Regions from separate parts of the Blautia sp. AM23-13AC genome, predicted to be linked through region 1. Evidence: riboswitches for the same ligand, from Rfam matches in the RefSeq annotation. Region 1 holds a riboswitch; each other region holds the start of a gene.
What was found. Region 1 has a riboswitch for cyclic di-GMP ahead of DW642_RS13580 (response regulator). Riboswitches for the same ligand answer to the same signal wherever they lie in the genome.

Region 1 (7,647 bases):
TGCCTGCGATTCTTACACAGATTACTACGATTGCGATGCAATACATTGATTCCGCGATGGTCGGCGCGCTTGGGGCGAATGCTTCGGCGGCGATCGGACTGGTTTCGTCGACGACGTGGCTCCTCAGCGGTACGATTTATGCGGTTTCAGCCGGTTTTTCTGTTCAGGTAGCGCATCAGATCGGGGGAAATCATGACAAGAAGGCAAGGGATGTTGTGCGGCATGGCATCGCGTCCGCGCTTGTTGTGTCGGCTGTTTTGTGCCTGATCGGGCTTCTGATCAGTCATCCGCTGCCGGGGTGGCTCGGCGGTGCGCAGGAGATCCGGCGGAATGCCACGCTCTATTTTATGATGTTTGCCATCATGCTTCCGTTTTCCCAGCTCAACTCGCTGATGTCGTCCTTCCTGCAGTGCAGCGGTGATATGGTGACGCCCAGTATTTTAAATGCCGTCATGTGCGTGCTCGATATCATTTTCAATGCTCTTTTGATTCCGGTTTTCGGTGTCATGGGTGCCGGTATGGGAACGATGCTGGCCTGCGCCGTCATCAGCCTCACGGGTGCCTGGTTCTGTTGTGTCCGCAATCCGCGGCTGCGTCTCCGCCGGAAGGAAAAAACGGTTTTTGATACGAAAATTCTGAAAACTGCATTCAAAATTGGTGTGCCGGTTGCCGTACAGGAAATCGCGATGAACAGCGCCATGGTTGCTGCCACCATGCTGATTGCCCCGCTCGGCTCCATTGCGATTGCGGCCAATTCGTTCGCCGTCACCGCCGAAGGCCTCTGCTACATGCCAGGCTACGGCATCGGTTCCGCCGCGACAACGCTCGTCGGCAGAAGCTACGGCGCCGGAAATTACAAGCTGGCGAAACGCTACGGAAATATCTGCATTGCCATGGGCGCAGTCCTGATGGCCATCACTGGAGGTCTGATGATGATCTTCTGTCCGTTCGTCTTTAGCATTCTGACTCCTGACCCGCAGGTGCGCTCGTTTGCCGCCGAGGTACTCCGCATCGAACTGCTCGCCGAGCCGTTTTTCGGCGCTTCCATCGTTGCCGCCGGAGCCCTCCGCGGAACAGGCGATACGTTTGTGCCAAGCCTTCTGAACCTTGGCAGCATCTGGGTCATCCGCCTCGGTCTCGCGGTGCTTCTCATCACCCCGCTCGGCCTGCGCGGCATGTGGATCGCCATGGCTATCGAGCTCTGCATCCGCGGATTGCTGCTGCTCTACCGCCAGCATACATCGAAATATTATAAACTGCCCGCAGCCTGACTTGGCGGCAGCGTATAGAAAAAGCGCTTATTTGAGATTTCATTCCCGCCTCAAATAAGCGCTTTCTATTTTACCTTATCCCTTGTTTCAATTCACAGTCGGTATTTTCACGGAGTCTGACATGTCGAAAATAGTTCGACTGTGACTTACCTCATGTCAGTGGAGGATACCGATTTCTCTCCGCCCGCCACTGCCGTTATGTTTCTTTTAACAATTCATCCCACCACTTTAGAAGCGGGGGACTTCTTGTCTACTGGCATTAAAACTGAATCACTTCCGGCTCGTCCGTAAAGGAGCTGATCATTGCCGTTGCGTTCTGGAAATTTTAAACGTCTCAACCTCCACAACCCGCTCTTTCCCTCTCGTTCCCCAGATCATCAGATGGACCTTATATTCCACCGAATCCCGTGCATAAAAGAATGGCTCCTCGCGCAGCAATGATGCGCGTTTTCCTTCGGCTTCCAGTATCTTTTTCCGTTTCATTGCCTGCTCCTGGATTTTTCGGATCTGGGTTCCTTCTTCGCCGGTGAAGCGTCGTTTCGGATAATTCTGTGCTTCGCGGGCCAGTTTTTTTTCCAGTAAATCCACGACTTTCGCGTGGCGGCTCGTATGCAGCAGTTTTGCGATCTGTTTTGCGAGGAGTTTTCCCTGCCATTTTTCATAAAGTGCAAGATACCACAGCAGCACTTTATCGCCTGCCTCCGATGCCAGTTTTTTCATCTCCGTAATTGCCTCTTCCGTCGCTTCCCACCACGGGCATGACGGTACGAGATACTGATCCGGCACGGCCGGGTAGCAGCAGAAATTGAGCGGCGGGAAATTGGCCAGCGATGCCAGACGCATTTCTTCCTCGGTGCAGAACGCCTCGCCGAGGTATTCCAGCTTGTCCCGCAGGATCGCAATACGGAACTCAATCTGCCGCAGATACTCGTATCCGTCCACCCAGAAATGACCCGTTTTTCCGTAATCAAACAGATGCACTTCCAGTGAAAGGCGGCTGAAAAACAGCGTGCACACCGTCTCTTTCTGCCGCACGATCAGAACGTACTGCTCCCCGTCTTTTTCCAGTGCGGCATCTATTTCTCCCTCGTATTCCTTCTGATACGTTCCCGTCAGCTCCGCGTCATGAAAAACGAGAAAGCTCTCTGCCGCATCGTTCATCAGATAGACAAGCCAGATCTCCTTTTCTCCTCCCCCGTACCGCTCACCCGGAAGCAGCAGCTCGAACTGCCCCTGCGAAAGAAGCACATCCAGCCTTTCCAGTTCCTCGGTCCATGTGATATTTTCTGCAATTTCCATTCCGTGATTCTCCCCTGTTTTCTTTTACTTCCTATGATACACCATAAAAAGGCTCCACTGCAATCCAAAGCAGTAGAGCCCCTTCTCCAAATTTTTCTGTTATTAATCCGTCCCGTTATCCGGCACATGCCGTCCGCACTTTCTCGTCCAGCGTCGTCTGAATCTCTTTTAAATTCACCGGTTTCGGAATATGCCCGCGTCCGCGCACCGCTTGCGGTCCGTTGCAAAAGTATTTGCTGTCATCGCAAAAATCGGAACATCATTGTCCTCACGCACACTGTTTCGAATTTTTTTCGTCGCCTCGATGCCATCCATCACCGGCATCTGCATATCCATGAAGATCGCAAAATAGCTTCCCGGATCCGACGCTTCAAACTGATCCACGGCCTTGGAACCATTCTCCGCCCAGTCCACGACAAGGCCGAGGCTTCCGAGCAGCTCCGTCGCAACCTCTGCATTCAGTGCATTATCCTCCGCAAGCAGAACAGCAGCACACCTGCAATCAGTGCCACCAGATACAGCGGGTGGTCAAACAGATACGCCACGATGGTCGGTGTCTCCACGTTCATGCTCGTAAATGCGGTGATCGCCGGATGGCGGGAAAATGCAAACTCCTCCTCTCGTATTTTCTTTTCGCAGGCAATAAAAAAGCACCATAGATTCTCCTACCGTGCATTTCAGTCATTTCTCCCTATTTATTTTATAAGAAATGTTCCATATTTACGCAGCTGGCTGCCATTTTACAGGCCTTGTAGCTTTGCGTCACAGCCTTTCGACTGCTTTGCCGAGATTCTTTTTTTATTTTAATTCATTGCTGTAAGACTCTCTTCTCCTTTCCCATCGGAATATGATATAATGACCTCTGGATTTTGGCAGATTACTGTTTTTAACATTGGAGGTGTACGATGAAATACAGACTCATGACAGAAAACGATTTAGAATATGTTGTCGAAAAAAATAATGAATACTACAACAATGTCGAAGGCTGCTGGACCTATGAAAAAGCCTATAAGAGAATTTATCAGGTACTCACAATGGAAAATTCCTGAAGTAAACTGCAGAATCGCAAGTATGTGTTTCGTCTTGAAAAAGCAGCAAAAATATAGTATAATATTTTTGTTGCTGACCTGGCTGAAACATTTATAATTTTTGTTTCTGTAGCTCAGTAGGATAGAGTGTCCGCCTCCTAAGAGAAAGCCGAGGCATTCCCCAAAGGGAAAAAATGAAAAACAACTTTCAGTTCGAATCTATTCTGAAAAATGCCAAAGGTGACAACAAAGCATTCCCCAAATTGGGGAGCATTCTAATGTTACCAAATCGAAAAAATCTGTAGATTGACAACTCGAAATAGAGTTGATAATCTTATATATGGCCGAAGGGAAAAATCCCAGAAACCCAGTAAAATCAAGGGTTTGCGGCATGTGTCGTCATAGCTCAGCTGGATAGAGCACTCGCCTCCTAAGCGGCAGATTGTTCGATTCCTTCGAGCAGTGAAAATTGAATAAAACCAATAAATGTCTCAGTAGCTCAGTTGGATAGAGCACACGCCTCCTAAGCGTGGGGTCGGAGGTTCAAATCCTCTCTGGGACGCCAGAAAGCACCGCTGCAAGCCTTTTTTCAGGGTTTGCAGCGTTTTTTTGTTTCTCCTTCTCCCGGTAATTTCACTTCCGTTACCGAGAGATTTTTATACGCCGCATGATGTATATTTGCTAATTGGACTCGAACGCTTTTCAGAAATTTGCTAAGAAAATTCTGCGTTTTGCTAATTCGATTTTTCGGATCACTTTGCCGGGGCTTGCGCCGCTATCAGGGCTGCGAGCGCACTCGCCAGCTCCGGCGACTTCTGAAGCTGCTCCACAAGGCTTTCAAGGTCCAGGGTCGCAGGCTCCGATTTTGTCGGTTCCTCCGGCGGACGGACGTTGCGAAGATCAGGCTTGGCATAGAAGGCAGTCTCGAATTTCTGAGCATTGACCTTTCTATCCTCGTCCAGAATGTGAGCATAGATACTGGTTATCATGTCGATCTCGGCATGACCCGTATCGCCCTGGGTGGCTTTCAGATCGCCGTGGTTCAGTTTCAGTTTGTAGGTGGTACTGGAATGACGGAGAGAATGAAAGACCACCTTCGGCAGCCCTGCGTCCTCACGGAGCTTTGCAAACTCTTTGAGGATGATCCGATCCTCGCAGGGCCGTCCATTGGGAAGTGCCACCACCAGATCGAAATCCTGATACTCGTCGCCCAGGAAGCCTTTCAACTCGTCTTGGGACTTCTTCCATTCCCGCAGAATGTAGGCAAGCGTTTTCGGCAACCACACCTTACGGATACTGGAATCGGTTTTCGGCTTTTTCAGGATAATTCTTGTGCTGGTGTTCGGCATGAGCGGAGTGAAGATGTAATAGATGTCCTTCTCGCCCAGCGTTTCAATCGCCCGTTTGGATGCCCGTGTCAGCTCCTTGTCGATGTAGACATCCGGGGTAAAGCCGTATTGCTCCATAGCGGCAACGGTAGCCGCCATCTGTTTGAGATTGTGGACAGCCGCCCAACGGTCATAGCCGATACCTTTTCCCTCGGCTCGCTTCGCCGCACGGTCAACCATTCTCTGAATGCTGCCTGTCGGGGCGATTTTCTGCGTTTTTCCTCGCTCTGTGCGGTTTGTTTCAGCGGTATGGTATTGGGGTATGGGTGCGGTCTTTTCGGCGGCTCTGTGGGCGTTCTGCTCCAAAAGGGCAAGAACGGCGGCACGGTTAAAATCATCTCCCAGTTTTCGGGCAGTAATGGGTTTCGTCCTGTCCGGGGTAAGGTAGGACAACCGCCCTCGGCTCTCTTTGACGATCACACCCTGCCGCAGAAGTAAAGCGGAGAACTCGTCAAAAGTAGTAGCTTCGCTCATGGCGTTCCGTATGGTCTGCCGCAGCTTCGCCTTGTCGGTTTCAAACTTGGTCTGCTTTGCAGGCTGCCCCTCGGCTGCAAGGGTGGCATTTTCCTTGTCAAGTTTGGCTTGTCCTTTCTTCTGCGCCCAATACTCACGCTCGGTAATGCGGTTTTTACTGCCATGGAGCAGGTCGATTTGATAGAGATTTTCCCGGTAGCACATCTCCATGACCTCGGCTTTGAAGTATTCCATAGCAGCGTCCGTGCAGCGATGTTTGCACCCGGCACGGGTATCTGCCGGTCTGTCCATGTAGGGCAGCAAGGGTACTTCCTCAATACGCAGAGAATTGATAACGATATGAACATGGATATTGCCGCTGTGGTTGTGTCCGTCCGGGTGGGTGCAGACAATGGCTTGGTGTCCGGGGAAATGCTCGGCACAAAATTCCTCTCCCAATGCTTGCGCCCGGTCTACGGTCAAGCCGTTGTCCGCTGCGTCCCGTGGGTCAAAGGAAATGATATAGTGGTGGCTTTTCACATCTTCCCGTTTTTGGTTTTTACCGTATCGGAGATTTGCCCGCATACAGGCAACGGCAAAATCTTCCTTGCCGCAGTTCAGCGTGGCTATCCGATAATCCTCCCGGAGTATGAGCCGCCCGGTTTCGTCAAGGGTGGGCTTCATGGTAAACTCGTCATGCTCAAAGGTTAGATACTGCTCGGCTGCACCGTAGTCCGCATTTTTAGAGCTGATATGCTTGAATGTTGCCAACAGCGTCACCTACCTTTCGCAAGACTTCAAACTTCAAGGCGGCAAGGTCGGAAACCGCCGCCCGTACCTCCCCGGCAAGCTGCGGGTAGGGGCTGTGCCACTCGTTCAGCGTCCGGGCTATCTGGTTTAAGTTGCCGCCGATCCTGCCGTATTCGGCGGTTAGCTTCCCGACGGCGGCAAGCAGCTCGTCGTTGACGGGGGAAACGGTTATGGTGGGGCGTATGGCTGCCCCGGTTATGGCTTGCCGGATAAACTCGGCTTGGCTCATGTGGTAAGCAGAAAGCCTTTCCGCAAACTCGGCGTATTCTTCCTCGGTCATGCGGGTTTTGACCACATGGCAGCGGTGGGGTGTGTTGTATTTTTTCTTCAAGCGTTGACCTCCTTTCTCGCCCGACAGGGCGCATGAGCAGGGTTTGGGGAAGGCACTCCCCAACAAGATTTACCAAAGGGGCAAAACCGCAGATATGCGGATTTTGGCACCGTGGTAGAATCTTGCTCTAAAAAACTACCGCTTTCCTCGGCGGCTCTGGTTTGCGGATATACTGGCTTGCTCCACCAATATAGCGATTGCGGCGGCGTGTTCTGCCCGCTGTTCACCACTACAACGGTGAAAAGGGGGCGTTTTGGCAAACGCACGGAAATTTTTTTGTTTTCCCTGTCTGCTCCCTACAACAATCCGGCGGTGTGGTTTGCCAAAGATTTTTGAAAATGGGCGCAAAAAAAGCAGTAAACCTTTTCAAGATTTACTGCTTATCTGCCGCTGTGATGGGCGGCGGTATTAAATTGTCAGCCGTTTTTCAAATGGAATTTATCTGCAATCGCTTTCTGTCCGCTTTCCAATTCCTTTTCTGTAATCTTCCATAATCCTAACGCAATGATCTGCTATCTTTTGCATTCCGAGTTCTTCAAAAAAGGCAATTTGTATTTTCATCAGTTCTTCACAAACAGTCAACTTCTGCTCATCCATATTGCTAATAGCAAGCCATGGGAACGCTTTATATTTCTTAGTGTCCCCAATGAGAAAATTGTACCCTATCAACTCATTTTCACGGAAAACGAAATAGAATTGTGGGCCTGAACCTGGAACTGACTTTTCCATAATTTGCTGCATTGTTTTCACGCCGCCGTATGCCGGAAAAAAACCTATTCGCTCAAGAGCATTTAATATGTCAATCCTTTTATCTGTGGGTATGTCTCTATAATTGATAATCTGTTCCATTTGCTCTACCCTCATTGAAGTTTAATTTGTCAGGCTCTAATTATACAACTTTTCTGTTTAGCGGTCAAAGCGGAACTTCAACAGGCTTTCTATCAGTTGCCTGACGATATGCTCCTGCATATCCGTGTTAATCTGTCCGTCCATTTTCGCACAAGAGCGGATATATCCGGCATAATGAGATAGAACGGCGGCAACAGCTTCCGGGTCCCCCTCGCTTG
Region 2 (7,647 bases), on a different contig from region 1:
AAATAATATTTACTCATATCTTTCCTCCAGATTCCCCCACATAGAAAATGAAATATCTGCTGTGCACCCGCCGAAGCAAGTATTTCATCATCACTGTACTGACATCATTATAGAAAGTTTTCAGGAATAAAAAAAGAACACCTTTTGTTTAAAAAAAGTGTCCTTATTTGCAAAAAGCCTTGTAAATATTTGCATTTCTGGCAACGAAACCATTTTTTCTGACACAAAAATGACACATTCGAAGCTCCTGTCAATTGTACTCCACTAATTCATGAACCTCTGCTAATCAATGATATACATACCTTATAATCGTTTTTATAACCTCATCAATCACAATCGGCTTTGACAAATGTGCGTTCATTCCTGCATCCAGTGATGCCTGAACATCTTCTGCAAATGAATTAGCTGTCATTGCTATAATAGGAATGTTTTTTCCATCCGGTCTGTCATTCATTGCCCTGATTGCTTTTGCTGCTTCATAACCATTCATTTCAGGCATCATGATATCCATCAGGATTACATCAAATGTGCCTTCCGGATGATTTCTGAAAATCTCAACAGCATTCTTTCCATCCACAACTCTTTCTACATTCATCCCGAACTCTTCCAACTGCACGGCAGCAATCTCTGCATTCAGTTCATTATCCTCTGCAAGAAGGACATTCACACCTGTAAGATTCACCTTTTCAGAAATACCTGTGTCTGACTTATTACATTCCTTATCTGTAATTTCCAAAGGAATATCCACAGCAAATGTGGTTCCCTCATGCTTTTTACTCTGCACGGAAATGGTTCCACCCATCATATCTACATACTTCTTTACGATAGCCATCCCCAGTCCAACTCCATGGTACTGCGTTCTCACATCGGAATCTTCCTGTGCAAATTCCTCAAAAACTTCTTTTGTAAATTCCTCACTCATGCCAATACCAGTATCCGAAATGCGGTAACGCATATTTATATATCCATCCCCGCCCTTTTCCTGACACCGGGCTTCAAAGGTAATCGTTCCTCCATCCGGAGTGTATTTTACGGCATTGCTCAGAATATTGACCAGCACATCGCGCAGGCGTGCAGGATCCGCAAGTACATTCGGAATCTTTGCATCTTCACGCTGAATCTTAAAGTTGATATCCCTGTTCGTAAGAAAGCCTTTTATAATATCCAATGCAGAATCTGTAATGTTTTTCACATCCGCCGGTACCGGATTGTATTTCACTTTTCCACTTTCGATGTGGGTCAGATCTAATACATCATTGATCAGCGACAGTAAATACTCTGAGCTTTCGTCAATCTTTTCCAGACAATTTTTCACTTCGTCTGACGGATTGTTTTTCATTGCAATACTGGTAAATCCTATGATTGCATTCATCGGTGTCCTCATATCATGGGACATATGTGACAAAAATGCTGTTTTTGCCTTGTTTGCAGCCTGTGCATGCTCTGCCAGTTCCGCCATTTCCTCAGCTTTCTCCTGGGCCGCCTTCTGAGCTTTTTTTCTTGCACTGAGATGCACCATTATCACAGCCATAGCAGTCAGCAGCCATCCAAAAATAAGTAGAACCAAAACAGTAACAACAGGATGCAGACGGATCCAGTCAACAAATGTCAGCTCTGTTGCTTTGTATGTGGTATACTGTGCTGCAAGATCTTCAACAAGATTTTGGGGCATGGCATACATTGCTTTCGTCAGAATACCAGCCAGCGCATGGTTCTCAGTTGATGAAATTACCATGCGGTAGGTGAATGTAGGCTGTTCCAGCAGAGTATATGTCATGGTGCCCGTAGTGTCACTGTTCACAAACGCCTGTGCCATGTAATAGTAGACGAAGGCAGCATCTGCTTTACCCTCACGGACAGCTTCCATCATTTCCTGTCGGGTACTGCACATCAGTTTTTCTGCACCGGGCGCCATTGCATCTTCAATGGAATTTGATGCTGTCTGGTCAACAGTAGTAACAACATTAATTTTTCCATCAAAGTCACGCCGTGTCACCCTTGCCAGCTGCATCGTAATGAAAGGTGCAGTAATCCCCCATTTTTTCGTCTCAGCATAGTTATCTGTTTCCAGGCGCGCATCGATGCTCATATCTGTGGTTTCCTTATTTTTCTGATAAGCAATATACTCATCTCTGGTGGCAGGTGTAAGAAACTCATAGGAAATCCCGGCATAGTCTGCAATTTTCCGGAAGTAATCCGGGATAATACCCTTCATCTCACCATTTTCATTATAAGAATATGGATAACGGGTCGGATCACACAGAACATGAAGCGGGTTGTCCTTGGAATACTGTGAAATAATACTTTTTTCTTTCTCCGTATATTCCAGATTCTTAGTTTCGATGCTTTCATAATTTTTATTATAAAGTGTCGTTTTCCAGTCACCCTCAACTGCATTCATCTGGTCGATTGCATAATTGATCTCATTCAGCAATTCTGTATTACCTTTTTTAACAATGACATAGAAATCGCCGCTGTCAAATTTATCCAAGATACGCTCATTATTTGTTTTTCTCATAGAAGTGGCAGCAATAGCATCAACATTTCCGCTCTGAAGAGCTTCCTCCATCTCTTCTGTCGTATCAAAATAAAATGAATCATATGTAAATCCTTTATTGCCTGCAAAATCCGCAAACTCTTTATCTCGTGTGCTTCCGTTCAAAAGTGCCACACGCATACCGTTGTAAGTACTGTAATTGCCATCCACAATCGTGCTGTTGTCACTGCGGACGGTCAGAATCCCATTATTGGTTCCGATCGGACGTGAAAAATCAAACTTTTCTTCTCTTTCCGGTGTTTTGCGGGGAGATGTTACCATATCAATCTCGCCATCTTCAAGCATCTGCTGCATATCATCCCAGCTCTTATCATATCCGACATATTCGTAATCTACATCCCAATAACGGGCCATCAGCCGAAGAAAATCATAGCCATACCCGCTGCGGTTGCCTTCTTCATCCATCACATGATAACCATCCATGGCAAAGAAACCGACTTTGACAGTTTCATGCTGCGAACTGTCCTCGGCTGCATATGCAGTCTGGGGAGAAAATATCATACACACGCATACAAAAGCCAGTAATACTGCCACATATTTCTTTGCTCTCGAAATCATATTAAATCTCCTGTCTGTCTGTCTGTCTGTCTGTCTGTCTGTCTGTCTGTCAAATATATTTCTCTATACATCTCCTTGTCAACCTCCTGGTTTAACAAAATTGCACTGCCGCATCAATATCTTCATCTGAATCTGCCGCCCTGACCGGGGCTGCCAGAAACACAACACAAAGAATTTTCTTACTGCATTTTTTGTTTTAAAACCAATAGCAAAGTGTCCTCTATTTTTTTACTGTCAATGGGTTTTGCAATATGTGCATTCATTCCGGCATCTATGCAGTTCCTGATATCATCCTGAAATGCATTCGCTGTCATCGCAATGATGGGTATCTCTTTTGTATCTTTACGGTTCAATGTTCTTATCTGTCTGGCTGCTTCTAATCCATCCATTACCGGCATCATAATATCCATAAAAATAAAATCAAATCTGCCTGGAACTGACTGAGAAACAATATCCACAGCCTCCTTGCCATTTTCTGCCGTAGTCACAACCATTTTTTCATCTTCCAGCAGCATTTTTGCAATTTCCAGATTTAGCTCATTATCCTCAACTAATAATACACTCTTCCCCGACAGATCAGGCTTTTCCACTTTTTTTTGCTGTTCCTTCTCAGCATTATGATCAATCTCAAGTGGTATCGTAACGGTAAACGTTGTACCTACATTTTCTTTACTTTCCAGTTTGATTGTTCCATTCATCCTGTCCACAATATCTTTTACAATAGAAAGTCCAAGTCCGGCACCACTATATCCATTCGTTGTTTCTTTTCCTTTCCGGGCATAGGATTCAAATGCATGTTTCTGAAATTCTTCGCTCATACCAAGTCCCGTATCGGAACATACAAATTCAAAAACTGCCGTCTTGTCATCACTTGAAATCTCATTGAAATACAGGCTTACTTTACCACCTCTTCGGTTATATTTAACGGCATTTCCGGCAAGATTCATAAGAAGACGGTTTAGATATTCCTCACTGCCAATAACATATCTGTGATGAAAAGTACTCATGGAAGCTCCGCCTTCAAAGCGGATACCATACTCCTTTGCATTTGTCTCAATAATCGAAATCTGTTTTACGAGCATTGCAACCAGATCAAATGGCTTGTTTACCAACTGTAATGTTCCAGATTCTACTTTTCCGATATCCAGAGCATTATTTAGAAGGGACTGCAGATAGTCCATGGATTCCATTACCTTTGCTTTACATTCATATAATCTTTCTTTATCGCCATAATAACGCTCTGATATATTGATCATCCCAATAATTCCATTTAAAGGTGTCCGGATATCGTGGCTCATCTGTCTCAAAAAATGTGTCTTTGCACTGTTCGCCTTTTCTGCCTGCTGCTGTGCCTCTTTTGCCTTTTTCTCTGCAATTCTGGCTTTTCGGAGGAATCCAAGTATCAGTATCAGCACGATCAAAAAAACAGATACAACAAGCAACATAAAACTCCAGAAATTGTCCCTTATAAACTCCTTTACCGTAACTTTCTTCAGATTACTGTCATACATATACACAGCATTGGAGAATTTTGAAGCAGACATTGTTTTTATCGTCTTATTCAGGACAGACAGCAGCATGCTGTTTCCACGTCTGACTGCAAACGACACCATACCGTACTTTTCCAGAAAAACACTGTACAGTTTATTATCATCGGAATATTGTTTCAGCTTGCCTGAGGCCATAATCATGCAGTCTGCTTTTCCATTATATACAGCCTTTTTTGCATCCAGGTAGCATATTCCTTCACATGCCACTGTGGATAATTATAGGAAACATAAGACTTCAAATCACTCTCTTCTCTTGGTATCGCAACCGTATTTTCAGCATTTTCATCAAAACTCTTTTTAACCGTTACAGCCGCCATATTATACTTCCAGACAGTATCTGTCAGATCATAGCCCAGGTCTTCGGCAGCATTCGTATTTTGCATCACATGAAAAATCATATCAATTTCTCCATCATGCAACGCTTTTTGCATATCCTCTTGTGAATCATACCCCTTGATATTAAATTTCAAAGTCTGCCCTTTCAGGCAGTTTTGTGCAAGCTGGATGTAATCCGTGATCAGGCCGCTCACTTTTCCGGTTTCTGTATCAAGAGTACTGACCCCGCCATCGTTTATCAAATAACCGATTTTGATTTCTCCATGCTCTGACAGCCATTTTTGTTCTTCTCCCGTCAGAAAATATACACTGGCCACTGACAGAAACTGCTTATGCAGTTCATCTGCATAATAAGGATCATCATCTGTGATCCTTCTCATAGCATTATCCAGCTCTGTCTTTAAATCAGAATGACTCTGGCCAATCGCAAAATATATTTTTGAACTTCCGAGATTCGTTAAGGCCACCATTCCGTACCCACCCAGACGGGAATCCTCTAACGATACAAAAACGTCAATTTCTCCGTCTGCAATTTTCTTCAAAGCATCTTCATTATTTGAAACATTGACATGCTGTGTATGCAGATCATATTTCTTTTCCCACTCGTTCAATACCATTTCCGACAGGTAACCCATAAGCACCCCAATCTTTTTCCCATTGAAAGATGCAGTGTCAGAGGATGAGATGTCTGTATGATCGGGTTTTACGTAGACATAATATCTTTCGTCTCCCATTGGAATAGCGGAAAAAAGCATAGTCTCTGCCCGTTCCTCCGTATAAGAGATTCCTTCTATCATATCCAGCTCATCATTTTTTAATTTGTCAAAACAATTTTCCCATGTACAATCTACATATTCATAGTTCCACCCGGTATAACCTGCGATTTTCTGCAGATATTCATAGCCGTATCCGCTTCTTTTTCCATTTTCATTTATCTTATCATATGTATCATCCGGTACACCAATCCTGACAACTCTCTCTTTCTGATTTTCTGCTGCAAAAGCATAAACCGGACAGATTGAAAAAAGGATGCAGCTGCACAATACTAAAATGATACCCCTTTGCAATACTGATTTATTTATTTTCATATTTTTCTCTCTCCCAGTAAAATTATTATAGTTACGCCTATGAAATAACACCACAAAAAAACACTGTCAGACAGACAGTGCACATCATTTCATGCAGCTGGCTGCCATTTTAAAGGCCCTGTAGCTTTGCGTCCCAGACTTTCATCTGGTTTGCCGATTTCCTTATTATAGCTTTTAAACGTATGTAAAAAAACTAGTTTTATTATACTATAGCGCTTTACTGTATACAAGAAAAACATTGTCGTATTAATGTGCAAAAACAAAAAAGAACAGCCGATACATATACTCGAACTGTTCTTCTACTTCCGAAGTCCACGAAGCATGGACATTACTGTTACCTGCTCATTCACCTTCGCCTGCACTGCCGGATTTTCATAAAACATGGGTTACATTTCCAGACTCATCCCGCTTTTTTACAATAAAAAGCATCCTGTGCCAGCTGCCATCACACATCCTGTATTCTGTATAAATACATTCTTCCGTCTTCAATCTGGCTGAAAGTGTAGAAACACCCGAAATGGACGTATCAGCGGACGATATTCCGGTGCAACCATTGTATCACAAAGCTGATACAGTTTCTCCGATACACAGCCTCTGTTTCCTGTCTGCTTTTCCCATGCACCTGGAAGGCTCCTGATTGCCTGATTTCCATTTCCCTCTTCTACCTTGTGGGTTTTATGATGTTCCAGGCGCCTAATCCAGATTCTTTTGTAACGTATCAATCAATTCTTCAATAATTATTGGCTTGGATAAGAATCCATCCATACCGCATTCCAGAACTTTCTTTCTGTCCTCATCAAAAGCATTAGCAGTCATGGCAAGAATGGTAATTCCCGACAGTGCCGGATCAGTAAGCGCACGAATCTGCCTGGTAGCCTCATATCCATTCATTACAGGCATCTGCACATCCATCAGTACCAGATCATAATCCTCCGGTGTTGAATTTTTAATTTTCTCCACTGCCTCTGCTCCATTTTCTGCTGTATCAACCAGGAATCCATATGCTTTCAGAATTTCCACTGCAATTTCACTGTTCAGTTCATTATCTTCCACAAGAAGTATACGCCTGCCTCTGAAATCTAAATCTGCTGCCGGAAGAATCTTATCCTCTGCCCGGGCCTGTTTCTGACCGATGGCAGCCATCAGAGTCTCTCTGATATCTGACATAAACAGAGGTTTCGCGCAGAATGCAGTCACTCCTGCAGTTCTGGCTTCTGTTTCGATATCTGACCAGTCGTATGCAGTCAGAATAATGATCGGCGTATTGTCATCAAGACTCCGGATCTGACGTGTAACTTCAATTCCATTCATATCCGGCAGAAGCCAATCGATGATATAAGCATGAAATGCATCCCCCAGCTCCATTGACTGTCGTGCACGGAGAACAGCCTCTTTACCCGAGACTGTCCATTCCGAACGCATTCCAACCTTTACAAGCATCTTTGTTACACTGTCACAGGTGTTAAAGTCATCGTCTACAACCAATGCCTTAAGACCCTCTAGTTCCGAAATCTTCTCTATGCAATGATGCTCAGGCTGAGTCCGAAATGGCAGACGG
Region 3 (7,647 bases), on a different contig from region 1:
TTTGGATGAAAGAAGGGGAGTATAAATTCATGGAACTTCAGAGCATTGAATCGCCACAAAAAGAAATGGACAAAATGTTGTCATCGAAATTTAATTACCTGTTACCGAAAGAGGATTTTTAGCAACTTAAGATGGTAAAAAGAGGAGTTTAAATAAAAAAGAAACGAGCAACCCGATTGAGCCCTGAGGCTGTACACGACACAAAACCCATTTCTTTTATATTATAAAAAAGATAATTTGAAAAATAGTCAAGAAAAATTTGGACAGACTTTATTTGAAGAATGACTATGAGGAGAAAAGAATTCATGGATATGAAAATCATAAAAAGAGAAAAACGTTTATGCACATGCTGCATGGAAGAACATGAAGTGAAGACGGTTCTTGTTGAAGAAAAGATGACGTTTAAGAATGTAAAAATTGTTTATGAGGCAACCTATTTTTGGTGTGATGCGGCTGACGTATTCTATATGGATGAGGAACAGATGCAGAAAAATTATTTGAATCAGAAAGCGGCATACCAGAAAATCATAAACGGTTCAGTAGATGAGAAAATCTGAGTTAGAAGTACGGTTTGGATATAAGCTGAAGGATTGGGTACATAGAGATCTATTGAGTGAATGAAAAGAAAAAGCGGATGGAGTGATCCATCCACTGCTGTTAAACGATTGTTTTTATTGGACAATCTTGAAAAACAGTCAAGAAAAATATATTGACATAAAAATGGAATTTATCCATAATAGTAATCAGGAAAAGCGTGCTTTTCAAGTGGGCTAACACTAAAATCTGATATGCTTGCCAATCACGTGATTGACCGTTGGCGGACAACACGAAAATCCGATATGTTTCCCAGCAGTTTGCTGGTCGTTGGCAGATAACACTAAAATTAGCCGTAAAGAGAGAGTATGTAATACACTGGTGTTATTGCTCTCTCTTTAAATTTATATGGACAATGAGTCAGTTTGAGTAAAAGATAGAAAAGTTCAATTTCTCATGCATTTTTCAAAAACTGTGATATAATAACCTCATAATGAAAAGTAAAATTCCGCCTATTTTTCTACATTGTAGGCGGCAATTTTACACCTGTCAGTTAGTGAATCCTAATAAAAGTAAGATGGAGGTACCCGCCCATGATGGAATACACCAGCAAATATTGGAACATGCTGACTCCTTTAATAAAGAAAAGTCTGCTAAAACGCTACGGAAAAGAGGAGACCGCAGAGCTTCTCCGCAAGACCAACCAGATCTACCGCGACATGCTTCGCCGCGCCGATGATATCGGAAAGGACAACCCGATGGCGTCGAATCTCTATGAAGGCCTCATTTTTCTTGCGCTCTGGGATGCGTCGGACAGACAGATTTCTGTGGATGAACTGCGTACAATCTCAGAGGAGATGATGTCCTTCCCGTTTCTGAAAGCCATGGGCCTGATGATTAATGCGAATAAGAAGAGCGGCATGGCGCGGATTGCGAAGATGATGCATAAGGATGCCGCCTGGCTGGAAGCACATCCGCAGTATAAGGCGTATTCGTGGGATTTTCATTTTGATGAGACGAAGCATCAGGACGGTTTTTATTACCACTTCACCCAATGTCCCCTGAACACCTTCGCCCGAAAAGAGGGCTATCTGGAAGTGCTGCCGATTATGTGCGACATTGATTACAAGACAGCAGCCCTGATGCACGCGAAGCTCTACCGTGACCATACGCTGGCAGGCGGCGGTGAGGTCTGTGATTACTGGTTCGTGGGGGACAAGGTGGAAAATCCGAAATAAAACAAGACCGGACCGGAACCGGTGAAATGGATCGAAGAATATAAAACGCAGAAGGGAGATCACCCAGAATGAGCAATGAAAAAATAAAACCAAAACTGAACGGAACCGCCGAGACGATGCTGCAGTGCTTCTACGCCCGCGCCATGCACAGCAGAAATCCGAAAAACAAGTTCCGCGACACCAAAGCAGAAGAGCTGATTGACCGCATCGACTATGATTTCAGCAATGCGAAAAAGGACACAGCAATGAGCGGCGGAATCGTAGCGCGGAGTGTTGTGTTTGATGAGCTGGTCAGCGACTTTATCCGAAAGAACCCGGATTGTACCGTCGTCAATATCGCCTGTGGTCTGGACACACGGTTTTACCGCATGGATAATGGAAAAATCACCTGGTATAATCTCGATCTGCCGGAGACGATTGAGGTACGCGATTCGATCTATCAGGAATCCGGCCGCGTTTCCACGATTGCGTGTTCCGTGCTCGATCCGGCATGGGCCGATCAGGTAAAAGTGCGGGGCAAAATACTTTTCATCATCGAAGGTCTGACCATGTACATGAAAGCGGATGAGGTCAGAACGATGCTCGCCATCATCCGCGATCACTTCGACAATGCCTACGTCTGCATGGAAACGCTGTGCCCGTACTTTGTAAAGAAAGAAAACATCGAAAAATCCATCCAGGCGACAGGCGCGACATTTACCTGGGGTGCGAACAGCTTTGCAGACCTGGGCAACATTGCCGCCGGTTTCCGAAAAGTAAAAGACGACAACATCGCCCGCGGTATGGAAACGCTGAATCCCATCTACAAGCTGGTGATGTGGATGCCGATCGTCCACAAATTCGCAGAGAAAATTCTGGTGTTTGAAAAAGCGTAAGAAAAGAAATGAAAAGAAATGAAAAGAAACAGGCAGCCCGGCAGCGGAAAAGCTCAAAAAGCTTCCGTGCAGGGAACCTGTTTTTTGTTTGTGCAGGAAATTAACAAATCATTCATCCGGCCACACAAAATGTGCATTCCCCGCCTCAAGGCCGTCAATCAGAATATTCTGTCCCGTGCAGAACCGGTTCGTCACGGTCATAAAATACGCCCAGTCCGCTGCTTCCTCGACGGTCATCCACCGTTTCAGCGGCGTCAGCTCCATGATCTGATCCCAGAGCTTTTGGTCTTCTGTGACAGGCAGATTCAACTCGGTCAGTACGCCGCCGAAATCAAGGCTGTTGCACGTTCCGCCATACGGTGCAATGCGGAGTGCCACGTTTTTCGTGTAGGCGAGCACACCGCCCTTGCTTGCGGTGTATTCCGGAAATTCAGCTCCGGTATGGCCGCTGGCCGAGCCGATCATGAGGATGGCGCGGATGGTGTCATGAATTCCGTACGCCTCCGTGATTGCGATGGTTCCCTTTAAATTGATATCAATATCATCCTCGTTCTGCACACCGGCGTTGTTGATGACAATATCGAAAGGCGCAAGCGCCGGATACTGTTCCCTGTCGCGGATATCAAGGCAGAAATGAGTATACGAATCCTGGCTGATCGAAGCCTCCTTCCGGTCAAATCCGGTAACATCAAAGCCTTCTTTTAAAAATTTCTCCGCAATCGCCTTTCCGATTCCGGAGCTGGTTCCTGTAATAAGTACACGCATACGATAACCTCCCGATGAAATATTACCCTCATTATACCGCAAACACAGCATGCGATCCAGAAGAAACGAAAAAGAATGCAGGAAAAGAAAATGTTACGGGAAAAATCACTGCATAAAACAAAAGAGTCTCTCAAAACCACAACAAATAATTGACAGATTTTAGGAGAAGGAGTAGAGTTTTTGAAAGGGGGATTATCCCTGCAAAGAGTGAAAACAAAAGAGGTGCAAATATGCTGAAAGTAGACAATCTTACCTTTGAAGTAAACGAAGAGGGAAGAAAACGCTGCCTCGTCAACCACATCAGTTTTGAGGTAAAGGACGGGGAAATGCTGGTGATTACCGGACCGAACGGTGGCGGAAAATCAACGCTGGCCAAAGTGCTTGCAGGAATTGAGGACGCCAATGGCGGAGAAATCTTCCTGGATGAGGAAAATATTACCGGTTATGATATTGACCACCGTGCAAACGCCGGCATCGGCTATGCATTCCAGCAGCCGCCGCGTTTTAAAGGAATGACGGTGAAAAAAATGCTGTCGCTGGCAGCCGGAAAAGAACTGACGGAAGCCGAGAGCTGTAAACTCCTCTCCGCTGTCGGACTCTGCTCTGCCGATTACCTGAACCGCCAGATGGACGGTACGCTCTCGGGAGGAGAGATGAAGCGTCTGGAGATCGCAACGGTTCTTGCAAAACCGCATAAGGTCAGCATTTTCGATGAGCCGGAGGCCGGCATTGACCTGTGGAGCTTTTCCATGCTGATCAAACGGTTTGAAGAAATCCACAAAGAGAAGAAAGAATGTCTGATTCTCATTTCCCATCAGGAACGCATTATCCAGATGGCAGACAAGATCATGGTGATCGAGGACGGCCAGGTGAAAGAATACGGTACAAAGGAAGACGTACTGCCGACCCTGTTCCAGCAGAAAACAGGCCGGATGTGCGGCCAGGAAGGAGGCACATGCTGATGGTACAGGTAGATGAGACAACCCAGGGCGTATTAAATCAGATCAGCGAGGGATTTGAGCAGAAAGGGGCATACAATCTCCGCCAGAACGGCATTCCGCTCTGCCACGGTGACAGTGAACATATCAAAATCCGCAAAAAAGAGGATAAGCCGGGCATTGATATTTTGATTGACGGCGAGACAAAAGGCGAAAAAGTATTTATCCCGGTTGTCGTCAGCGTTTCCGGTATGACGGATCTTGTTTACAATGATTTCTACGTTGCGGACGGCGCCGATGTTACGATTGTAGCGGGCTGCGGTATCCACAACGGCGGCTGCAACGACAGCCGGCACGACGGTATCCATACGTTCCATGTAGGAAAAAATGCCAACGTGCGCTACGAGGAAAAGCATTACGGAGAGGGAAACGGAACGGGACAGCGGATTCTGAACCCGGTGACAAATATTGAAATCGGAGAAAATTCCGTTTTTACGCTGGATACCGTACAGATTAAGGGCGTTGACTCAACAATTCGTACGACGAATGTTGTGATGGATGCAAACTCCAAACTGTTCGTGCTCGAACGTCTGATGACAGACGGTGACCAGAAGGCAGAGTCGGATATTGAAGTATGTATGAACGGAAGCGGTTCTTCCGCACAGATTATTTCACGTTCTGTCGGAAAGGGCAATTCCTCCCAGGTCTTCCATCCGAAGGCAGTCGGCAAAAACAAATGCCACGCCCATATCCAGTGCGATTCTATCATCATGGATCACGCCCAGGTCGGATCTATTCCGGAGATCCAGGCAAAGCATGTGGATGCGGCAATCATCCACGAGGCGGCGATCGGACGGATCAATGACGAGCAGCTGTTGAAACTCAGAACGCTCGGCATGACGGAAGCGGAGGCGGAAAACGTCATTATTGAAAACTTCCTGAGCTGAAGAAAAAAAGGAAACAAGAGAAGTGTTTGCAACTTAATCAGCAGACACTAAATATAGATTATCGCAGCTGTCAGGAATTTCCCAGTCGTCACTGGGAAGAATCATGGCGCAGGAAAACCTGCCGTCGCTGATCACACTTGAAAAAATATGTGCAGCTTTGGGCGTGACATTATCGCAGTTTTTTCAGGAAGATAATTCAGAGAATCTGACAGAAAAACAGAAAGAAGTTCTAGGGATATGGAACGATCTGAGTACAAATGAGCAGGAAACAGTAATGTCAATGCTGCGTGGACTTCGGAAGTAGAAGAACAGTTCGAGTATATGTATCGGCTGTTCTTTTTTTATTTTTTGGCGTTAAAACGGTAATGTTTTTCTTGTGTACAGTAGAGTGCTATAGTATAATAAAACCAGTTTTTTGCATAAGTATTAAAGCTATAATATGGAAATCGGCAAACCAGATGAAAGTCTGGGACGCAAAGCTACAGGGCCTGTAAAATGGCAGCCAGTTGCATAAAATGAGGTGCACTGTCTGTCTGACAGTGCTTTTTTGTGGTGTTATTTCATAGACGTGACAATAATAAATTTTATTAGGGGGACTTGTAATGAAAAAGAAAAGATGGAGCAAGGTTTTGTCTGTATGTTTAGTGATGGTGACCTCTTTATCACTTTTGTCAGGATGTGGCGAGAAGAGTGCAAAAAAAGAAGACGAAGAAACCATCACGGTGTATTTATGGAACACAAACCTGTATGAAAAATATGCACCATACATCCAGGAACAGCTCCCGGATATCAATGTTGAATTTGTAGTAGGGAATAATGATCTGGATTTCTATAAGTTTCTTGATGAAAACGGTGGATTGCCGGATATTATAACCTGCTGTCGTTTTTCCCTGCATGATGCAAGTCCCCTGAAAGACAGTCTGATGGACCTTTCCACAACCAATGCGGCAGGTGCTGTCTATGATACCTACCTTAGCAATTTCAGGAACGAGGATGGAAGCGTAAACTGGCTTCCTGTGTGTGCGGATGCACATGGTTTTGTAGTGAACGAAGATCTTTTTGCAAAGTATGGTATCCCGTTGCCAACAGATTACGAGAGTTTTGTTTCCGCCTGCCAGGCATTTGACAAAGTGGGTGTTCGTGGATTTACGGCAGACTATTCTTATGATTATACCTGTATGGAAACACTGCAGGGTCTGTCTATATCAGAGTTGTCTTCTGTGGAAGGACGCAAGTGGCGGACGGTCTACAGTGACCCGGAAAATACAAAGAGAGAAGGTCTGGACGATACCGTCTGGCCAGAGGCTTTTGAACGTATGGAACAGTTTATTCAGGATACAGGGCTTAGTCAGGAAGATCTGAATATGGATTATGATGATATTGTTGAGATGTACAAAAGTAGCAAGCTTGCCATGTACTTTGGCAGTTCTTCCGGTGTAAAAATGTTCCAGGATCGGGCATTAACACAACATTCCTGCCATTCTTTCAGGAGAACGGTGAAAAGTGGATTATGACTACGCCATATTTCCAGGTGGCCTTAAACCGTGATCTGACAAAGGATGAAACACGCAGAAAGAAAGCAATGGAGGTACTGGATACAATGTTTTCAGAGGATGCGCAGAACAGGATTGTTTATGATGGACAGGATCTGTTAAGCTACAGTCAGGAGGTGGATATGCAGCTTACGGAATATCTGAAAGATATAAAACCTGTGATCGAAGAAAACCATATGTATATCCGTATTGCGTCAAATGACTTTTTCTCTGTTTCCAAGGATGTGGTTTCGAAGATGATCTTAGGAGAATACGATGCAGGGCAGGCATACCAGTCATTTAATTCTCAGCTTCTTGAGGAAGAAACTGCTTCTGAGGATATCGTGCTGGATTCACAGAAGTCGTATTCCAACCGTTTCCACAGCAGTGGAGGAAATGCAGCATATTCTGTTATGGCAAACACGCTACGTGGCATCTATGGGTCAGATGTGCTGATCGTAACCGGAAACAGCTTTACGGGAAATGTGCTGAAAGCCGGCTACACAGAAAAAATGGCAGGTGACATGATCATGCCAAATGGTCTGGCGGCTTACAGCAGCAAGATGAGTGGGGCTGAGCTGAAAGAAATGATCAAAAACTTTGTAGAAGGCTATGAGGGAGGATTTATTCCGTTTAACCGTGGTTCTTTGCCAGTGGTTAGTGGTATTTCTGTGGAAATTAATGAAACGGAAGATGGCTATACATTAAGTAAAGTTACAAAGGATGGAAAGGCAGTTCGGGATGAGGATGCTTTCACGGTGACCTGTCTTGCCACACCGCAGCATATGGAAACTTATCCTGTAGATGAAAATATGATA
Region 4 (7,647 bases), on a different contig from region 1:
GAAGATCCTACCAGTCCTGGACAACGGGAACTTCTGCGTGGTGCATGATGGGATTGTACGAAGGAATTCTCGGAATCAAACGGGATTACGATGGACTGCGGATCGATCCGTGTCTGCCGAAAGAATGGGAAAAGGCAGAAGTGACCAGACATTTTCGAGGTGCTGATTATCATGTAATCATCGAAAATCCAGATCATCTGGAAAAAGGAGTGCTTGAAATTAAGACAGACGGAGCAGTTTGCGATATGTCCGACAAAGCAGATGGGTTTGTGCTGCCTGATTTCAAGGATGGAAAAATGCATGAAGTCCATGTTATATTGCGTAAATAGACAAAAGAGGCTTGTTTATGAAGACATCAGCAGAAAGAAAGGAAAAGAGATGAAAAAAAGTATTTTTCAGGAACTTGTGGAAGAATCAATTGTTCTTTTGAAAAATGAAGAGCAGATCTTGCCATTAAAAGAAAAAAAGGTGGCTTTTTTGGGACGGGCACAGATAGAAACCATTTTTTCGGGAAACGGTTCGGGAGCATCCAAATCCCTTGCAAACAAGAATCTCTTATGTGAATGTGAAAAAAGAGGAATCTGTGCAGAAGCAGGGTTAAAACAATTTTATACCAGCCATCAAAAAAACGAATCGGAAAAGTTTGTGATTGACGGTATTGATATCACAAATGTAGAAAATATGAACTGTGGTTTTATGTATGAGATCTTTGGAAAATATCAGCCGATGTGGACAGAGTATCACATTCCGGAGCAGCTGATGCAGAAAGCCAGGGAGTTTACCGATACCGCTGTTTTTGTGCTGGGAAGGAATGCTGGTGGGGAAGAATGTGACAGGCACATCAAAGGTGATTATGAACTTACCGAATCCGAAAAAGAACTGCTGGAACAGGTGTGCTGTGTTTTTCCACATGTGATCGTTGTACTGAATATTAATGGAATGATCGATATGCAGTGGGTGAACGCCTATTCCGCAATTAAGGCCGTGGTGTTTCTGGGAATTCCGGGCGAAGAAGGCTGCGGAGCATTAGCTGATATTCTGACGGGGGCTGTGAATCCATCTGGCAAATTAAGTTTTTCCATGGCAGAGTCTTTCAAAGACTACCCGACAGCAGAAAATTTCACCTGGAATAAAGAACAGGAAGATGAAATTTTAACTTACGAAAATTATGGACTGGATGCAAAGGCAAATGGAAGTACAGGATATACGAAAAGCCCGGTAACGGTGTATCAGGAAGACATTTATCTGGGGTATCGCTATTTTGATACTTTTCGGAAACAGGTATTGTACCCCTTTGGATATGGAATGTCTTACACATCGTTTACGATTCTTCCGAAAGAGATGAAACAGGAAAAAGAAGAGGTGGAATTTATTACGGAGGTAACAAATTCCGGAAATTATGCAGGAAAAGAAACGATACAGCTTTATTTGTCCTGCTCTGGTACAGAGTCGGAAAAACCGGAAAAAGAATTAAAAGGCTTTGCAAAAACGAGACTTCTTGCTCCGGGGGAGAAACAGAATATTTCGATCCGAATATCCATGCAGGATCTGGCAGGATATGTTGAGACATCTGCATCATATATCCTGGAAAAGGGAAAATATCAGTTTTTTATCGGAAATTCATCCCGTGAGACAATTTTTGCAGGAGAAATCCAGATAAGAGAAGATTACGTAATTAAAAAATGTGTGAATCGTCTTTGCGTGCAAAACTGCAATGTAGAGCATTTGCAGGTACTATCTGCAAGAGAAGGACGAAAAAAGGTCCGAATGCATGAAAAGAAAAAAGAAGAGACCGATGGTTTAAAAGAGCAGGAAAGATATGATCTTTTACGGGATGAAATGGAACAAGTAAAAAATTTCAGTATCGAACAGCTGGCTGCATTGTGTGTGGGGTATGGACCTGGAATTCCATTTGCAGCGTTCAGCAAACAGGAACAGCCGGAAACTATATTGGATGGTCAGGGAAATCCACTGACCAAAAACGATCATCCAGTCGGAGCAAAAGGATATGTCTCCCCGGCTATGCCAGAAAAAGGTATTCATTCCATTTTTTATAAAGATGGACCGGCAGGTGTGGGAACGGGGGCCTGGCCAACGGCTATGCTGATTTCCTGCGCATTCAATAAAGAACTGTGGGAAGCGTTTGGAAATGCGGTTGGCGCAGAGTGCGAAAAGAAAGCGGTTGACGTATGGCTGGCACCAGCAGTCAATCTGCACCGGAATCCGCTTTGCGGGCGAAATTTTGAATATTTTTCGGAGGATCCTTATCTGACCGGAATCTGTGCGGTCCAGATTACAAAGGGCGTTCAGGAAAATCATCCTGTCCGCGTCTGCCCCAAACATTTTGCCGTGAATGAACAGGAAACGTATCGAAGAGGAAGTGCGAAGAAGCGGTACGATGCGGTAGATTCCATCCTTACGGAACGTGCATTGCGGGAACTTTATCTGAAACCTTTTGAAATGTTGGTTCGAGATGCCGGAGTATCCTTTATTATGACATCGTTTAATAAAATTAATGGGGTTCTTGCAGCTGGAAATCGAGATTTGTGTACGCATATTTTACGGGAAGAATGGAACTTTGATGGTGTTGTCGTTACTGACTGGGGCGATATGGATATTGTCGCAGATGGCGGCGATGCTGTGGCAGCGGGAAATGATATTGTGATGCCGGGTGGCCCGCCGGTGATCCGGCAGATTTTGCAGGCCTATCAGGAGAGACGGATTACCAGAAAAGATCTGGAAAGGAGTGTTGCAAGATTGTTACATGTTCTGAAGTTATTTGAGAAAGGGGAGCGTATTTAAATGAAATCATATAGGGATCATACACTGGGTGCCAAAGAAAGAGCCTCTCTTCTGCTCAAAGAAATGAGCCTTGATGAAAAGATGGCACAGATTAACTGTGTTTTTCCTTTTGATCAGGATGCCTATAACTTTGAAAAAATTCAGCAGGAGACAAAATACGGAATGGGAGAAGTAAGCACGCTGGAAATGCGCAGGATGGAGACACTTGATGAAGTGGCTGCATGGCAGAGAAAAGTGCAGAAGATTGTGATGGAAAACAGTGCCCATCGAATACCGGCAATCTTTCATATGGAAGGATTGTGCGGGGCCTTCATTCAGGACTCCACCAGTTTTCCGTCTGGGATTGGCAGGGGAGCAAGCTTTGATCCCAAGCTGGAAGAACAGATTGCAGAAATTGTGAGCAGACAGGAAACGGCCTGTGGTATTACCCATATACTGGCACCGGTTCTGGATGTGGCAAGAGATCCGCGTATGGGCCGTTTTGGAGAAAGTTATGGAGAAGATGCTTCCCTTGTAAGTGCGATGGGGGCAGCGTATACGAAAGGAATACAAAAGAATACAGTTGCTTCAAGAAAAGCAGAAAGTGTGGCAAAACATTTTGTGGCTTTTCATAATTCGCAGGGTGGAATTCATGGAACACACAGCGAAACGCCGACGCGACTTTTAGAAGAAGTGTTTGCAAAACCTTTCCAGGCAGCAATCACAGAGTCAGATCTGAAAGGTATTATGCCTTGTTATTGCGCTGTGAATGGAGAAGATGTATCTGCTTCTCATAACATGCTTACGAAACTGCTTCGGGAAAAAATGGGATTTGACGGCATGTGCATCAGCGATTACGGTGCAGTGGGAAATGCGCATAGTGTACATCATATTGGAGAAACATTTGAAGAAGCCGGTGCGATGTGTCTTCATGCGGGAATGGATATCGAGATGCCGTCCTGTACTGGCTATAATGAGAAATTAAAAGAGATGTTTTCAAGTGGAAAACTGGATATCCATATTTTGGATACAGCGGTTTTGCGGGTTCTGGAGGGAAAATTCAGAATGGGCTTATTTGAAAATCCCTATGCGCTGGAAGGAAAAGAGCTTCATGCTCTTGTAATGCAGGAAGCAGACAGGAACACTTCCCTGCGGTCGGCCAGAGAATCCATGGTACTGCTGAAAAATGACGGCGTATTGCCGATTGCGGCAAAAGGGAAAAAAATCGCGGTGATCGGACCGCATGCCGGGTATGCCAGAAAAATGTTTGGTGGATACACACATATGTGTATGATGGAGTCTACCTATGCGATTGCCAATTCTATTGCAGGTGTAAGCGGAGTTGTACAGGCAGATGCAGATGAGATTATTACGGTTCCGGGAACCAATATTCAGTCTGATGAGACAGAGCAGTTTGATCAGATCCTGAAAAGACAGAAACCGCAATGCAGAAATCTGTATGAAGAATTCCAAATCCGCTTTCCGGAAAGTGAGATTTTATATGCATATGGCTATCCGATTGCAGGAAACGACGAAAGTCATTTTGAAGAAGCGCTGCAGGCAGCAAAGCAGGCAGACATTGTGATACTGACGCTTGGCGGTAAGCACGGAACGTGTTCCATGGCATCAATGGGAGAAGGAATTGACAGTACTGATATTAACCTTCCAAAATGTCAGGATGCATTTATTCGCAAGGCTGCGCAGCTTGGAAAACCATTGGTTGGCGTTCACTTTGATGGAAGACCGATTTCCAGTGATGCTGCAGAGGAATATTTAGATGCTATTCTGGAAGCATGGAGTCCATCAGAAACAGGAGCAGAAGCAGTAGTTGATATTTTAACCGGAATATATAATCCGGGAGGAAAACTTCCGGTTACCGTTGCTTATGGAGTGGGACAGCTTCCGGTTTATTACAATCATCCATATGGTTCCTCCTGGGATCAGAGCGGCAGTATCGGTTTTGCCAATTATGTGAATATGCCGCACAGACCGAGATATTATTTTGGATACGGACTGTCGTATACAACATTTACATATTCGGATTTACATATCTCGATGGGAAATGAAAAGGCAGCAGATACGGTTCAGATCTCCTGCGCTGTTGAGAACACGGGAAGCTGTGAAGGAGATGAGGTTGTCCAGCTTTATTTACGAGATGAATATGCCAGCCTGACAAGACCAGTAAAAGAACTGGCAGGTTTTAAGCGCATTCACCTGCGAAAGGGCGAAAAGAAAACGGTATGCTTTGAGGTGAAAACGGATCAAATGGCTTTTCTGGACATTGATATGCACTGGAAAGTGGAAAAAGGACGATATGCAGTAGAGGTCGGAAGTTCTTCAGAAGATATTCGTTTAAGAGGAAGCTACTGTGTGAAAGAAAATAAATGGGTTGCGGGAAGAAACAGAGCGTTTTGGGCAAGTGCCGCAGCGAAATAAAAAGAACAGAACCGGATGCCATTTTATACAAAGCGGCATTCGGTTCTGTTCTTGCGGTATTCCCGTGGGGAGCAGTTCATTTTTTCACGGAAACATTTTCCGAAATAGGACTGCTGGCTGAAGCCGGTCTGCAGGGCGATCTGTCCGATGGGAAGTGTGGTTTCTGTTATCTCCGTGATTTGTTTTCTATGTTTTGGCAATATCTTAATAATTTCTGCAGATATTTTCATATTATTTTTTCGATATAATAAGTATACTTGTTGTAAAAAGGATTGTAAAGGTAGTCCAAATGGACAATAATAGTTTATCACATACAACGTGGAATTGTAAGTACCATATGAACCAGAGCAGGAAAACCTGCCGTCGCTGATCACACTTGAAAAAATATGTGCAGCTTTGGGCGTGACATTATCGCAGTTTTTTCAGGAAGATAATTCAGAGAATCTGACAGAAAAACAGAAAGAAGTTCTAGGGATATGGAACGATCTGAGTACAAATAAGCAGGAAACAGTAATGTCAATGCTGCGTGGACTTCGGAAGTAGGAGAACAGTTCGAGTATATGTATCGGCTGTTCTTTTTTTGTTTTTGAACGTTAAAATGTTAATTTTTTTCTTGTGTATAGTAGAACACTAAAGTATAATAAAATCAGTTTTTTGCATAAGATTAAAGCTATAATAAGGAAATTGGCAAACCAGATGAAAGTCTGGGACGCAAAGCTACAGGGCCTTTAAAATGGCAGCCAGTTGCATAAAATGAGGTGCACTGTCTGTCTGACGGTGCTTTTTTACGGTGTTATTTCATAGACGTAACAATAATGATTTTATCAGGAAAGAATGAGGAAAATAAAAGTATGAAAAAGGCAAAACGTTGTCTGATAGCAGTGGTGTCAGGTGTACTTGTAGCATCTGCTGTCTTGTCTGGATGTGGACAGTCAAAGAAAGAAGTATCTATAAATGATGATCATCTTACCGTTTATCTGTGGGAAAATCGTTTGATGAAAAATATTGCACCCTATATCCATGAACAGTTTCCAGATCAGGATATTGAATTTATTATAGGTAACAATGATACCGATTTATACAGTTATTTTAAAGAACATGATGAATTACCGGATATTATAACAGTACGTCGATTTTCTGGAACAGATGCACAGGACTTACAGCCTTATCTTATGGATTTTGCTTCTTATGATGTTGTTTCCAAGTATTATTCTTATGCGGTGCAATATTATAAGAATGCGGAGGATGAAATCCAGTGGCTGCCAATCTGTGGTATTCCGCAGACGATCATTGCCAACAAAACACTGTTTGATCAGTATGGCGTAAAGATTCCAGAAAATTATGAGGAATATGTACAGGCCTGTCAGCAGTTTTATGATAATGGCATAAAACCGTATTCCATGGATCTTAGGGAAGACTGGTCTAATAATGAAATCATCCAGGCGGCGGCAATCGGTGAGTTTACAAGCCTGGATGGTATTGAATGGCGAAACGGTGCAGAGACTGCAGCGGATGAAGTAAAGTTTGATGATGTATTATGGAAACGTATTTTTTCAGAAACCAGTCAGTTTCTTAAGGACTCGCATTTTGGTAAAGAAGATATCAATATTGATATCAATACAGGAACCCAGATGTTTGTCGAAGGAAAATCAGCAATGTTTCATGGACATCCGACGGTTATGCAGCAGCTGCAGAAACAGATGGATGCGGAGCTGATCCGTATTCCTTACTTTTCACAGACATCGGATGAATCCTATGTGTACATGACTCCGTCCTTAAACATTGCATTTAACAAAAACCTGGAAAAAGACCGGGAGAAACTGGATACTGCGCTGGATGTGCTGGATTGTATGATTTCAGAAGAGGGGCAAAAGCTGATTGCGGATGGAAGCGGTGTTATTTCATTGAATACAGATGTTCCAACCATGATGCAGGATGTGCCTGGACTGGAAGAGGAAATTAATCATAATGCTGTTTATATCCGATATTCCGCCCAAAAATCATTTGATGCAAGTCTTGAGGCTGTTCACGGATTACTGTCAGGGGAAATGGATGAAATACAGGCTTATGATACTTTTCGCAGTGTAATGAATCGTAAAGATCCAGAAGAAAAAGCAACGGTGAATTTTGAAAATGAATATTCCATTTCACTGAACGATAGAAATGGCCGTGATGCAGCATCTTCCATTTTAACTACGATCAGAGAAGAAAATGATGCACAGCTGGCTCTGGCACCATATTATTATTTCACTTCTTCTATGTACAAAGGAGAATGCACCAGCAGCCGGGTTGGCATGATGACAGCGAAGAGTTCAGATACACCATTATATGTTGCAAAAATCAATGGTAAACAGGTTTATGAACTCGTGGAAAATTATCTTGCTGATGCTGATGAGAATTTTTACGTAACCAATAAATACGAATTACCAA

Region 2: another riboswitch for cyclic di-GMP. It lies ahead of DW642_RS06880 (transporter substrate-binding domain-containing protein); the one in region 1 lies ahead of DW642_RS13580 (response regulator).
Region 3: another riboswitch for cyclic di-GMP. It lies ahead of DW642_RS16225 (ABC transporter substrate-binding protein); the one in region 1 lies ahead of DW642_RS13580 (response regulator).
Region 4: another riboswitch for cyclic di-GMP. It lies ahead of DW642_RS11085 (ABC transporter substrate-binding protein); the one in region 1 lies ahead of DW642_RS13580 (response regulator).

Annotation. Positions count from the first base shown of each region.
Region 1 is NZ_QTUL01000015.1:9,980-17,626, reverse strand. It holds gene DW642_RS13590 (MATE family efflux transporter) at 1-1,271, shown strand, start outside; gene DW642_RS13585 (DUF3878 family protein) at 1,572-2,570, opposite strand; gene DW642_RS13580 (response regulator) at 2,745-3,008, opposite strand; cyclic di-GMP riboswitch class I at 3,291-3,366, opposite strand; gene DW642_RS15900 (hypothetical protein) at 3,476-3,619, shown strand; tRNA gene DW642_RS13575 (tRNA-Arg) at 4,087-4,163, shown strand; partial or broken gene DW642_RS16565 (relaxase/mobilization nuclease domain-containing protein) at 5,043-6,210, opposite strand; gene DW642_RS13565 (plasmid mobilization protein) at 6,182-6,580, opposite strand; gene DW642_RS13555 (hypothetical protein) at 7,019-7,429, opposite strand; gene DW642_RS13550 (helix-turn-helix domain-containing protein) at 7,487-7,647, opposite strand, start outside.
Region 2 is NZ_QTUL01000004.1:162,156-169,802, forward strand. It holds gene rhaB (rhamnulokinase) at 1-17, opposite strand, end outside; gene DW642_RS06865 (transporter substrate-binding domain-containing protein) at 287-3,115, opposite strand; gene DW642_RS06875 (response regulator) at 3,295-4,626, opposite strand; gene DW642_RS06880 (transporter substrate-binding domain-containing protein) at 4,803-6,089, opposite strand; cyclic di-GMP riboswitch class I at 6,179-6,254, opposite strand; gene DW642_RS06885 (response regulator) at 6,783-7,647, opposite strand, start outside.
Region 3 is NZ_QTUL01000004.1:171,994-179,640, reverse strand. It holds gene DW642_RS06930 (hypothetical protein) at 1-122, shown strand, start outside; gene DW642_RS06925 (hypothetical protein) at 306-557, shown strand; gene DW642_RS06920 (L-2-amino-thiazoline-4-carboxylic acid hydrolase) at 1,128-1,772, shown strand; gene DW642_RS06915 (class I SAM-dependent methyltransferase) at 1,841-2,647, shown strand; gene DW642_RS06910 (SDR family NAD(P)-dependent oxidoreductase) at 2,756-3,412, opposite strand; gene DW642_RS06905 (ABC transporter ATP-binding protein) at 3,643-4,374, shown strand; gene DW642_RS06900 (SufB/SufD family protein) at 4,374-5,297, shown strand; partial or broken gene DW642_RS06895 (helix-turn-helix domain-containing protein) at 5,356-5,601, shown strand; cyclic di-GMP riboswitch class I at 5,736-5,811, shown strand; gene DW642_RS16225 (ABC transporter substrate-binding protein) at 5,900-6,811, shown strand; gene DW642_RS16220 (hypothetical protein) at 6,808-7,647, shown strand, end outside.
Region 4 is NZ_QTUL01000009.1:84,096-91,742, reverse strand. It holds gene DW642_RS11110 (GH36-type glycosyl hydrolase domain-containing protein) at 1-329, shown strand, start outside; gene DW642_RS11105 (glycoside hydrolase family 3 protein) at 379-2,802, shown strand; gene DW642_RS11100 (glycoside hydrolase family 3 N-terminal domain-containing protein) at 2,803-5,217, shown strand; gene DW642_RS16800 (helix-turn-helix domain-containing protein) at 5,241-5,447, opposite strand; cyclic di-GMP riboswitch class I at 5,894-5,969, shown strand; gene DW642_RS11085 (ABC transporter substrate-binding protein) at 6,069-7,647, shown strand, end outside.